One region of the Robertmurraya sp. genome, then DNA from elsewhere that is predicted to be linked to it. Evidence: riboswitches for the same ligand, from Rfam matches in the RefSeq annotation. Region 1 holds a riboswitch; the other holds the start of a gene.
The links. Region 1 has a riboswitch for S-adenosylmethionine ahead of ACGLXV_RS09245 (2,3-diketo-5-methylthiopentyl-1-phosphate enolase). Riboswitches for the same ligand answer to the same signal wherever they lie in the genome.

Region 1 (4,219 bases):
GTTCGCTTCCTCTTATCCTTGCCACTTGCTGTTACTAAGAATTGTATAGGATTGTCGCTAACCTTTATGGCTAAATTCCCGCTCGTTCCCATAAACCAATCTCGAACAGCAAGCTCATCCTTCACATCAGCAAGCTCTTCCCAACGTTCTGTTAACAGACTCATCCAATCAACTCCTCAACCTGTGACATATGCTTGATCACATCATAGAAATCAACAAACTCTCTATGATTCAAGCCATACTCTTTTGATTTTTCTAATAGCAGTTCTCTTGCAATGACCAAATCAGCCTGCTTAGCTGCTTGTAAATCGGTTACTGAATCACCAATAACGACTTTGTAGAAATCTTCTTTAAGTCCACGTATAATACTAGGTTTACAGCAGCCGCAATCATTTTGACAATGCTCATCACATGCATTTGGCCAAAGAATATTGATATATTCGCCATTAAAATCAGCAGCATTACAATACACTCCTGAAAAAGGGCCGTAAGCTTGTAAAATGGGATATACAAAGAAATCAATACCACCACTAACAATATACAAAGGAATATCCTGCTCTTTCAAAAACTTCACAAAATCAGGAAATCCTTCGCGAATTTTTACATTTTCTAATGAATACGTAATGATTTCTTCTTTTTTTGAAGAAGGAAGCAACGAGAAAAGCTTTCCTACTCCTTCTCTTATTGAAATACGCTCAGATAATATGTCGTCTTTCAGCGCTTCCCATTCGGGAGGAGCAAATTTTTTCATAATGGCAATAATATTATCCTTCTCGGTGATCGTGCCATCGAAATCACAAAATACGGCTATTTTCTTGCTCATGATTGTTTCGCCACCTCAGTAACTCCCCACAGTTCGATCGCAGTTGCTAGTTCAGGATATTGCTGCGAGTTTTCTCGCAATGGCAATCCTTTTTGACTTAAATCAATAGCTTGGCGGAAAGCAAGACCTCCACCTTTCGCACCAGCCGGATGCCCATGAACGCCACCACCAGCATTAATGACACTATCTATTCCAAAATCTTGTAGTAAAAGTGGAACAAGTCCAGGATGAATACCAGCTGAAGGCACTGGGAAGCTCTTATTCATAGGTTCTGATTGATCTGTTAACGCTTCAGCAATCGATAATGCTGCTTTCTTTTCCAAAGCCACCGAACCGTATGGAGATGGGAATAAAGACAAGTCGGCTCCAGCGTAACGCAACAATTTTCCAAGTAGTAGGGAATGAGAAATTCCGTATACATCAGACGAAGTGAGTGCTCCACTCACAGCTGGATGTGCCATAATCGGAAGATCGACACCCTCTTCTTCGCGTAATTCCTGAAGAACATCAAGACCATACGCAAACACATTAAATAATAGTAAGTCCGCACCAAGTTCTTTTGCTCTTTTTGCTTTGTCAATTAATTGAGACGTACGCCCTGTCAAGTTCACAGCATACAAGGTACGATGTCCCGTTTCTTCATAAACCTGTTGCAGAACTTCTCTTCCACCAGTAATTCTCTGTTCAAAAGGAGTTAATGGGTTTTCAAAAAGAATTTCGTCATCTTTTACAAAATCGACTCCACCCAATGCCTGTTCGCGTAATTGGCTGAAGAGGAATGGAAGATCTCTACCAAGAATTCCTTTAAAAATACTCATCAATAACGGACGATCATATACCCCAAGCTTCTCTCTTAGACCATTAATACCAAACTTAGGACCTGGAAAAGCCGTTTTTAACTCTTGTGAAAAATCAAGATCTAATAGCTTAATCTTCCCGTCAAGAGACAACTTTCCAAACACCGTTGTTAAAATAGCTGGAAGATCTAGCGAAAAGTTATTCGAGGGATAAGCGATTTTTAACACCGCTACCGTTTCATTCGTATGTTCATCTATGTGTAATTTTTCTGTGGAAATAACTCTACCTTTATATTTTTTCAATTGTTCTTGCTCGAGCTTTTGTAATTGAGTCCATGAACCAACCGTTAAACCAAGCGCAATTTCCTCTGCTTTTTTCTCAGGGTTGTGTTTGGCGTCATGTACCAAGTACGTTGCGATGACCTCACTCATTTGCTTTCGTCCTTTCTCTTCTATACGCATATACATAAAAAACCTCTTCTTGTCATCAGGAAGAGGTTAGTATCGTAAACTAACATCTCCTTATCTATCAGCCTTTGCTGCAAGAATTAGCACCGTGCTTACAAAACATGTAAGTCGGTTGCCGGGCTTCGTCGGGCTCGTCCCTCCACCTGCTCTTGATAAGAAAACGAATGTTTTCATTATGGAATTATTGTTTATACTTTCAATTGATTTTGATTATTCCAGAATTTAATTCGACTGTCAATACATTAACTAAAAATTTGGAGCTTTGAAATTCTTTCAACCGCTTCTCGCAAACGTGCTTCCGAGGTTAGTAACCCAACTCGGACATAGCCTTCTCCCCATGTACCAAAACCAACTCCAGGGGCAACAGCAATATGTGCTTTTTCTAGTAATAGATCTGAAAATTGTTCAGATGTATAACCGGTAGGAACCTTTAGCCATGCAAAAAATGACCCCTCCGGAGCTACGACATTCCAACCTAATTCTTGAAGTCCTCCGATAAAGACGTCTCTTCTAGATTCGTACAATGCATTTAACTCACGAACACAACTTTGAGACTCAGTTAATGCTGTAACTGCCGCTTCTTGGACAGCTCCAAAAAGACTTACATATAAATGGTCTTGCAACAAATTAAGGGCTGAAATGACACTTTCATTTCCAACCGCAAAGCCTACTCTCCAACCAGCCATATTATACGTCTTAGATAACGTATAAATTTCAATCCCCACGTCTTTTGCACCTTCCGTTTGTAGGAAACTAATCGGTTTATGACCATTAAAGCCTATCGCTCCATATGCAAAATCATGAACAACACAAATCTCGTGCTCTTTAGCTAGTTCAACCGTATCCTCAAAAAAATTAGCATTGGCTATTGCGCCTGTCGGGTTATTCGGATAATTTAAGAACATAAGCTTAGCCTTTTCAAGCTCGCTATCTGTTAGAGCCGTATAATCGGGAAGAAAATGATTTTCCTCCTTCAATGGCATCGTAATCATTTCTGCTTGTGCAAGAGCAACTCCCGACCAATAGTCAGGATAACCCGGATCGGGGACGAGAACATGTTCACCTGGGTTTAATAGGCATTGTGGGATTTCAACAAGCCCAGCTTTTCCTCCGAAAAGGATGGCAACTTCTTTCTCTGGATTGATATCTACGTTATATTCTCTTTTATAAAATGTCGCAGCAGCCTCTTTTAATGATGCGAAGCCTTGGAAGGGAGAGTATTTGTGATTATTTGGATTCTCTGCTGCCACTTGCAGGGCTTTTACGATATGTGAAGCTGTCGGTTGATCAGGGTTTCCCTGACCAAGGTTTATTACATCATGACCATCACTGATCTGCTTATTTACTTTTGCAACAAGTGAAGCGAAGAATTGTTTAGGTAAGCTTTTTAATAATTTTGATTGAGGATATATCATCATTTTTCCACCTACTTTATATATTCGGGTAATTGGCAATTTTTATATTGAAAAACTAGTCACAAATGTATATCGTAAATGACAACTTGTAAAGTATTTTTACTAATATTTTTTTAGAAAAGGTGGTTTCTTATGAGAGTTTCTTGTATTCAGATGGACATAAGCTTTGGAAATGTAGAAGAAAACTTTCAAAAAGCGGAAAGATTAATAGAGTCAGCAATGGCTGAAAAACCTGACTTAGTCATTCTTCCAGAGTTATGGACGACAGGCTATGACTTAACCCGCCTCGATGTTCTTGCAGACGTGGAAGCAAAAAAGAGCATTGAATTTTTGCAGAAATTAGCTAAACAACATCGTGTGCATATAGTTGGTGGATCTGTTGCTTCTCAAGAAAACAACGGTGTGTATAACACACTACTTGTCATAAATAACGAAGGAGAACTTGTTTCCACATACAGCAAAGCGCATCTTTTTAAACTAATGAACGAGCATGAACATCTTCAATCAGGAAGTACAAAAGGGATATTTGCGCTCGACAATCACTTATTTGCAGGATTGATATGCTATGATATTCGCTTTCCTGAATGGATTCGTGCTCATACGACAGAAGGAGCGGAGACCATCGTGGTTGTTGCTGAGTGGCCTCTCCCTCGTTTGAACCATTGGAGATCTTTATTAATTGCTAGAGCTATTGAAAATCAATGCTTTGTTATAGC
Region 2 (4,219 bases), on a different contig from region 1:
TAGATAGCTTTGCAATAGGAGGCAACACCCCAAAAGCATCTGCTGTTAGGAATATAATAGTATTAGGATGACCAGCGACACTTGGATCCACGATATTACTAATAGATTGGATAGGATAAGCAGCACGTGTATTCTCAGTTAATGTTCCATCATCATAGTCAGCGACTCGTGTTTCCTTATTCAGCACGACATTCTCTAACACAGATCCAAAATGAATCGCGTCGAAGATTTGAGGCTCCTTTTCTCTTGAAAGGTTAATGCACTTAGCGTAGCAGCCTCCTTCAATATTAAAGACACCGTTAGCTGACCAGCCGTGTTCATCATCTCCGATTAGGCGTCGATTCGCATCAGCAGATAAGGTTGTTTTACCTGTACCTGATAAACCGAAGAATAAAGCAACATCTCCTTCAACGCCGACATTTGCTGAGCAGTGCATAGGGAGAATATTATTTTCAGGCAGTAAGTAATTCATGATGGAGAAAATAGACTTCTTCATTTCTCCTGCATATTCTGTACCACCGATTAATACCGTCTTTCTTTCAAAGGAGACAATGATAAAAGTCTCAGACTTTGTTCCATCAATAATAGGGTCTGCTTTAAAGTTTGGAGCCGATATGACTGTGAATTGTTCCTCATGAGTCAAAAGCTCTTCTGCTGTTGGTCTAATGAATAACTGGTGGGCAAATAGATTATGCCAAGCAAACTCATTTATCACTTGTATGGGAAGGCGATGTTTCTTATCTGCACCAGCAAACCCTTTGAAAACAAACAGCTCATCTCTATCTTTCAAGTAACTTAGTACTTTATTATATAAACGATCAAACACTTCTGGAGAGATTGGTTGGTTAACCGCTCCCCAGTCAATCTTGTCCTTTGTGGAAGCTTCTTCAACAATGTATTTGTCTTTTGGAGACCGACCAGTATATTTTCCTGTTGTTGCTCGAACAGCTCCAGTCGAAGTCAAGACTCCTTCGTTTCTAGTAAGAACCTTTTCGACTAATTGTGGTACAGATAGTTGCACATGCACATGACCAGAGGCTAACAATTCACTTAATTGGTTAGAAATACGGACAGAGTTCATCTGATGACTACCTACCTTTATTTGTTATTTTTAATTAGTATAACACATTAACTTAATTAGTCTATACTATTTATAAAAATATTAGAGGGTGCAAGGAAAAACATCTTATTTGACCTATTTTATAGCCTTTTTATTTCATAAAAACAAGAATCCGAGTTAATAGTCTATACTATTAAAAGAAGGGACAAATTCAAATGGAAATGATCGCATTATTTGATGCTCAATGTTCATTATGTCAGAACACCAAAAGGCTCTTTCAAAAGCTTGATATTGGAAAAAAGGTGACGTGGATGTCTCTTCAGGAATATGAGAGAAAAGGTTTTAGCCCTCAGTTCAAGGCAGTGGATCTTAGAAGGGAAATTCATGTGATTAATCCAGATGGAAAGGTACTTATAGGATATTGGGCTGTAAGAAGGCTATTGCTTCTTTCTCCTATTACATGCTTGTTCGGGTTAGTGCTTCACCTCCCTTTCGTACATTTAATTGGAAATCGGGTTTACCGACTAATAGCAAAAAATCGTTACAAACTCAATAAAAGGAAATGTGAAGATAACAATTGCTCATTATTTGAAGAATGAACTAACTATTTTTCATAAAGATGTTGACAGTATTTGACGTGATACGGTATTATTCTACATTGAACGGATACTCTCTTATCCCGAGCTGGTGGAGGGACAGGCCCTATGAAACCCAGCAACCTGCTTTAATAATTAATTACGATAACTGTAATTAATATAAAAGAGAAGGTGCTAACCTGAGGCAAGGATTTTAGTCCTTGAACGATAAGAGCGAAAGGCGCAAATTACTTTGCTATCACCCTTTCCTCAAGCAGGGAAGGTTTTTTATTTTGCATAAAGTTTTTATTTGGGTGGGTAATTTTTCAAACCTTCATAATAAAAATGGCATGTTTATTTCATACTACTTAGGGAATGAGTTCCGTATCAAATGGAAGGTTTTGTTTATGTTGATATAATAAGCATACCTTTTTCTCAAGTATAAATAAATAGGAGGTCAGGAGATGTCAAAAAAACGTCGTTTATTTACATCCGAGTCAGTTACTGAAGGTCATCCAGATAAAATCAGTGACCAAATTTCAGACTCAATTTTAGATGCTATTTTAGCAAAAGACGCAAATGCTCGTGTTGCTGCAGAAACGTCAGTAACAACAGGTTTAGTATTAGTTGCTGGGGAAATTACAACCTCTACATACGTAGATATTCCAAAGATTGTTCGTGAAACAATTAAGGAAATTGGGTACACTCGTGCTAAATATGGTTTCGATTCAGAAACATGTGCGGTTTTAACTTCTATTGATGAGCAATCAGCTGATATTGCAATGGGGGTTGACCAAGCATTAGAAGCACGTGAAGGATCTATGTCTGATGAAGAAATCGATGCAATTGGAGCAGGAGACCAAGGGTTAATGTTTGGTTTTGCTTGTAACGAGACAAAAGAGCTTATGCCTCTTCCGATTTCTTTAGCACATAAACTAGCTCGCAGACTAACTGAAGTTCGTAAGGAGGATATTCTTCCTTACCTTCGTCCTGATGGAAAAACTCAGGTTACAGTTGAATACGATGAAAATAATAAGCCAGTTCGTATTGATACAATTGTTATTTCAACACAGCACCATCCTGAAGTAACTTTGGAGCAAATTCAACGTAATCTTAAAGAGTATGTTATTAACCCTGTTGTACCAGAAGAGTTAATTGATGAAAATACAAAGTATTTCATTAACCCAACTGGTCGTTTCGTTATCGGTGGACCACAAGGTGACGCTGGATTAACAGGACGTAAGATTATTGTAGATACGTACGGTGGTTATGCTCGTCACGGTGGCGGTGCATTCTCTGGTAAGGATCCTACAAAGGTTGACCGTTCAGCTGCGTACGCTGCTCGTTATGTAGCAAAGAATCTTGTTGCTGCAGGTTTAGCAGATAAAGTGGAAGTACAGCTTGCATACGCAATCGGTGTTGCACATCCAGTATCTATCTCTATTGATACATTTGGTACTAGCGAAGTAAGTGAAGAAGTTCTTATTGAAGTTGTACGTAATAACTTCGATCTTCGTCCAGCTGGAATCATTAAAATGCTTGATTTAAGACGTCCTATCTATAAGCAAACTGCTGCTTATGGTCACTTTGGGCGTACAGATGTAGATCTTCCATGGGAGCGTACAGATAAAGCTGACACGCTTCGTAAGGAAGCTCTTGAAAGATAATTCAATAGAATAAATTAGCCGGGAGTTACAGAAAATTTGTAACTCCCGGTTTTTCTTTACGTCTATAAGGGTATGGTGGTTTAGAAGCAAAAATGAATGTAAACAATGGGTAGTAAGCTTGAATTTTTAGGAAATGGTCAATTAGACAGTGCGATTCGATAATTTTAATGGTAGTATTAATAGGTATTCTTTCTGAATGGAAGATTAAACTCGTAAGAACGGAGTAGGTGAGTTACATACATGTGTGGTTTTATTGGATGTGTTCATGACAAATCGCAAGTGTTTAGTGATGGACAAAAACAACAATTTGAAAATATGAATAATGTGATTACACATCGCGGACCTGATGATGACGGATATTTTTATGATTCTCATGTTCAATTTGGGTTTCGTCGTTTAAGTATCATTGATATAGAAAGTGGGCATCAACCCCTTCATTTTGAAAACGAAAGATACTGGATTATTTTTAACGGTGAAATCTATAACTATGTTGAGTTGAGAGAAGAACTATTGGCAGAAGGAATAACCTTTGCAACAAGCTCCGATACAGAAGTAATTATTGCCCTATATAGCCATCTGAAGGAAAAAGCGGTGGAGAAGCTTCGTGGAATGTTTGCTTTTGTTATTTGGGATAAGGTTGAAAAGACGCTTTATGGAGCACGTGATCCATTCGGCATTAAGCCTTTCTTCTATTTTGATGACGGGGAAAAGACATTCTTTGCATCTGAGAAAAAGAGTATTTTACTCGCACTGCAGAACGATGTATTAAACTATGATTCTTTGCAGTATTACTTAACGTATCAGTTTGTTCCTGAGCCTTATACGATGTCAGAAGGTATTTCAAAATTAGAACCAGGGCACTACTTTACAAAGAAAATCGGATCTGAAATGGAAATTAAGCGTTATTGGAAGGCTCA

Region 2: it holds a riboswitch for S-adenosylmethionine, as region 1 does, so the genes downstream of both, metK (methionine adenosyltransferase) here and ACGLXV_RS09245 (2,3-diketo-5-methylthiopentyl-1-phosphate enolase) in region 1, are expected to answer to the same signal.

Annotation. Positions count from the first base shown of each region.
Region 1 is NZ_JAKFCQ010000069.1:47,474-51,692, reverse strand. Features, by position in the region: gene ACGLXV_RS09255 (methylthioribulose 1-phosphate dehydratase) at 1-164, opposite strand, end outside; gene ACGLXV_RS09250 (2-hydroxy-3-keto-5-methylthiopentenyl-1-phosphate phosphatase) at 161-823, opposite strand; gene ACGLXV_RS09245 (2,3-diketo-5-methylthiopentyl-1-phosphate enolase) at 820-2,052, opposite strand; SAM riboswitch class I at 2,140-2,247, opposite strand; gene ACGLXV_RS09240 (pyridoxal phosphate-dependent aminotransferase) at 2,331-3,506, opposite strand; gene ACGLXV_RS09235 (carbon-nitrogen family hydrolase) at 3,636-4,219, shown strand, end outside.
Region 2 is NZ_JAKFCQ010000085.1:13,263-17,481, forward strand. Features, by position in the region: gene pckA (phosphoenolpyruvate carboxykinase (ATP)) at 1-1,081, opposite strand, end outside; gene ACGLXV_RS11810 (thiol-disulfide oxidoreductase DCC family protein) at 1,276-1,659, shown strand; SAM riboswitch class I at 1,732-1,870, shown strand; gene metK (methionine adenosyltransferase) at 2,100-3,302, shown strand; gene asnB (asparagine synthase (glutamine-hydrolyzing)) at 3,543-4,219, shown strand, end outside.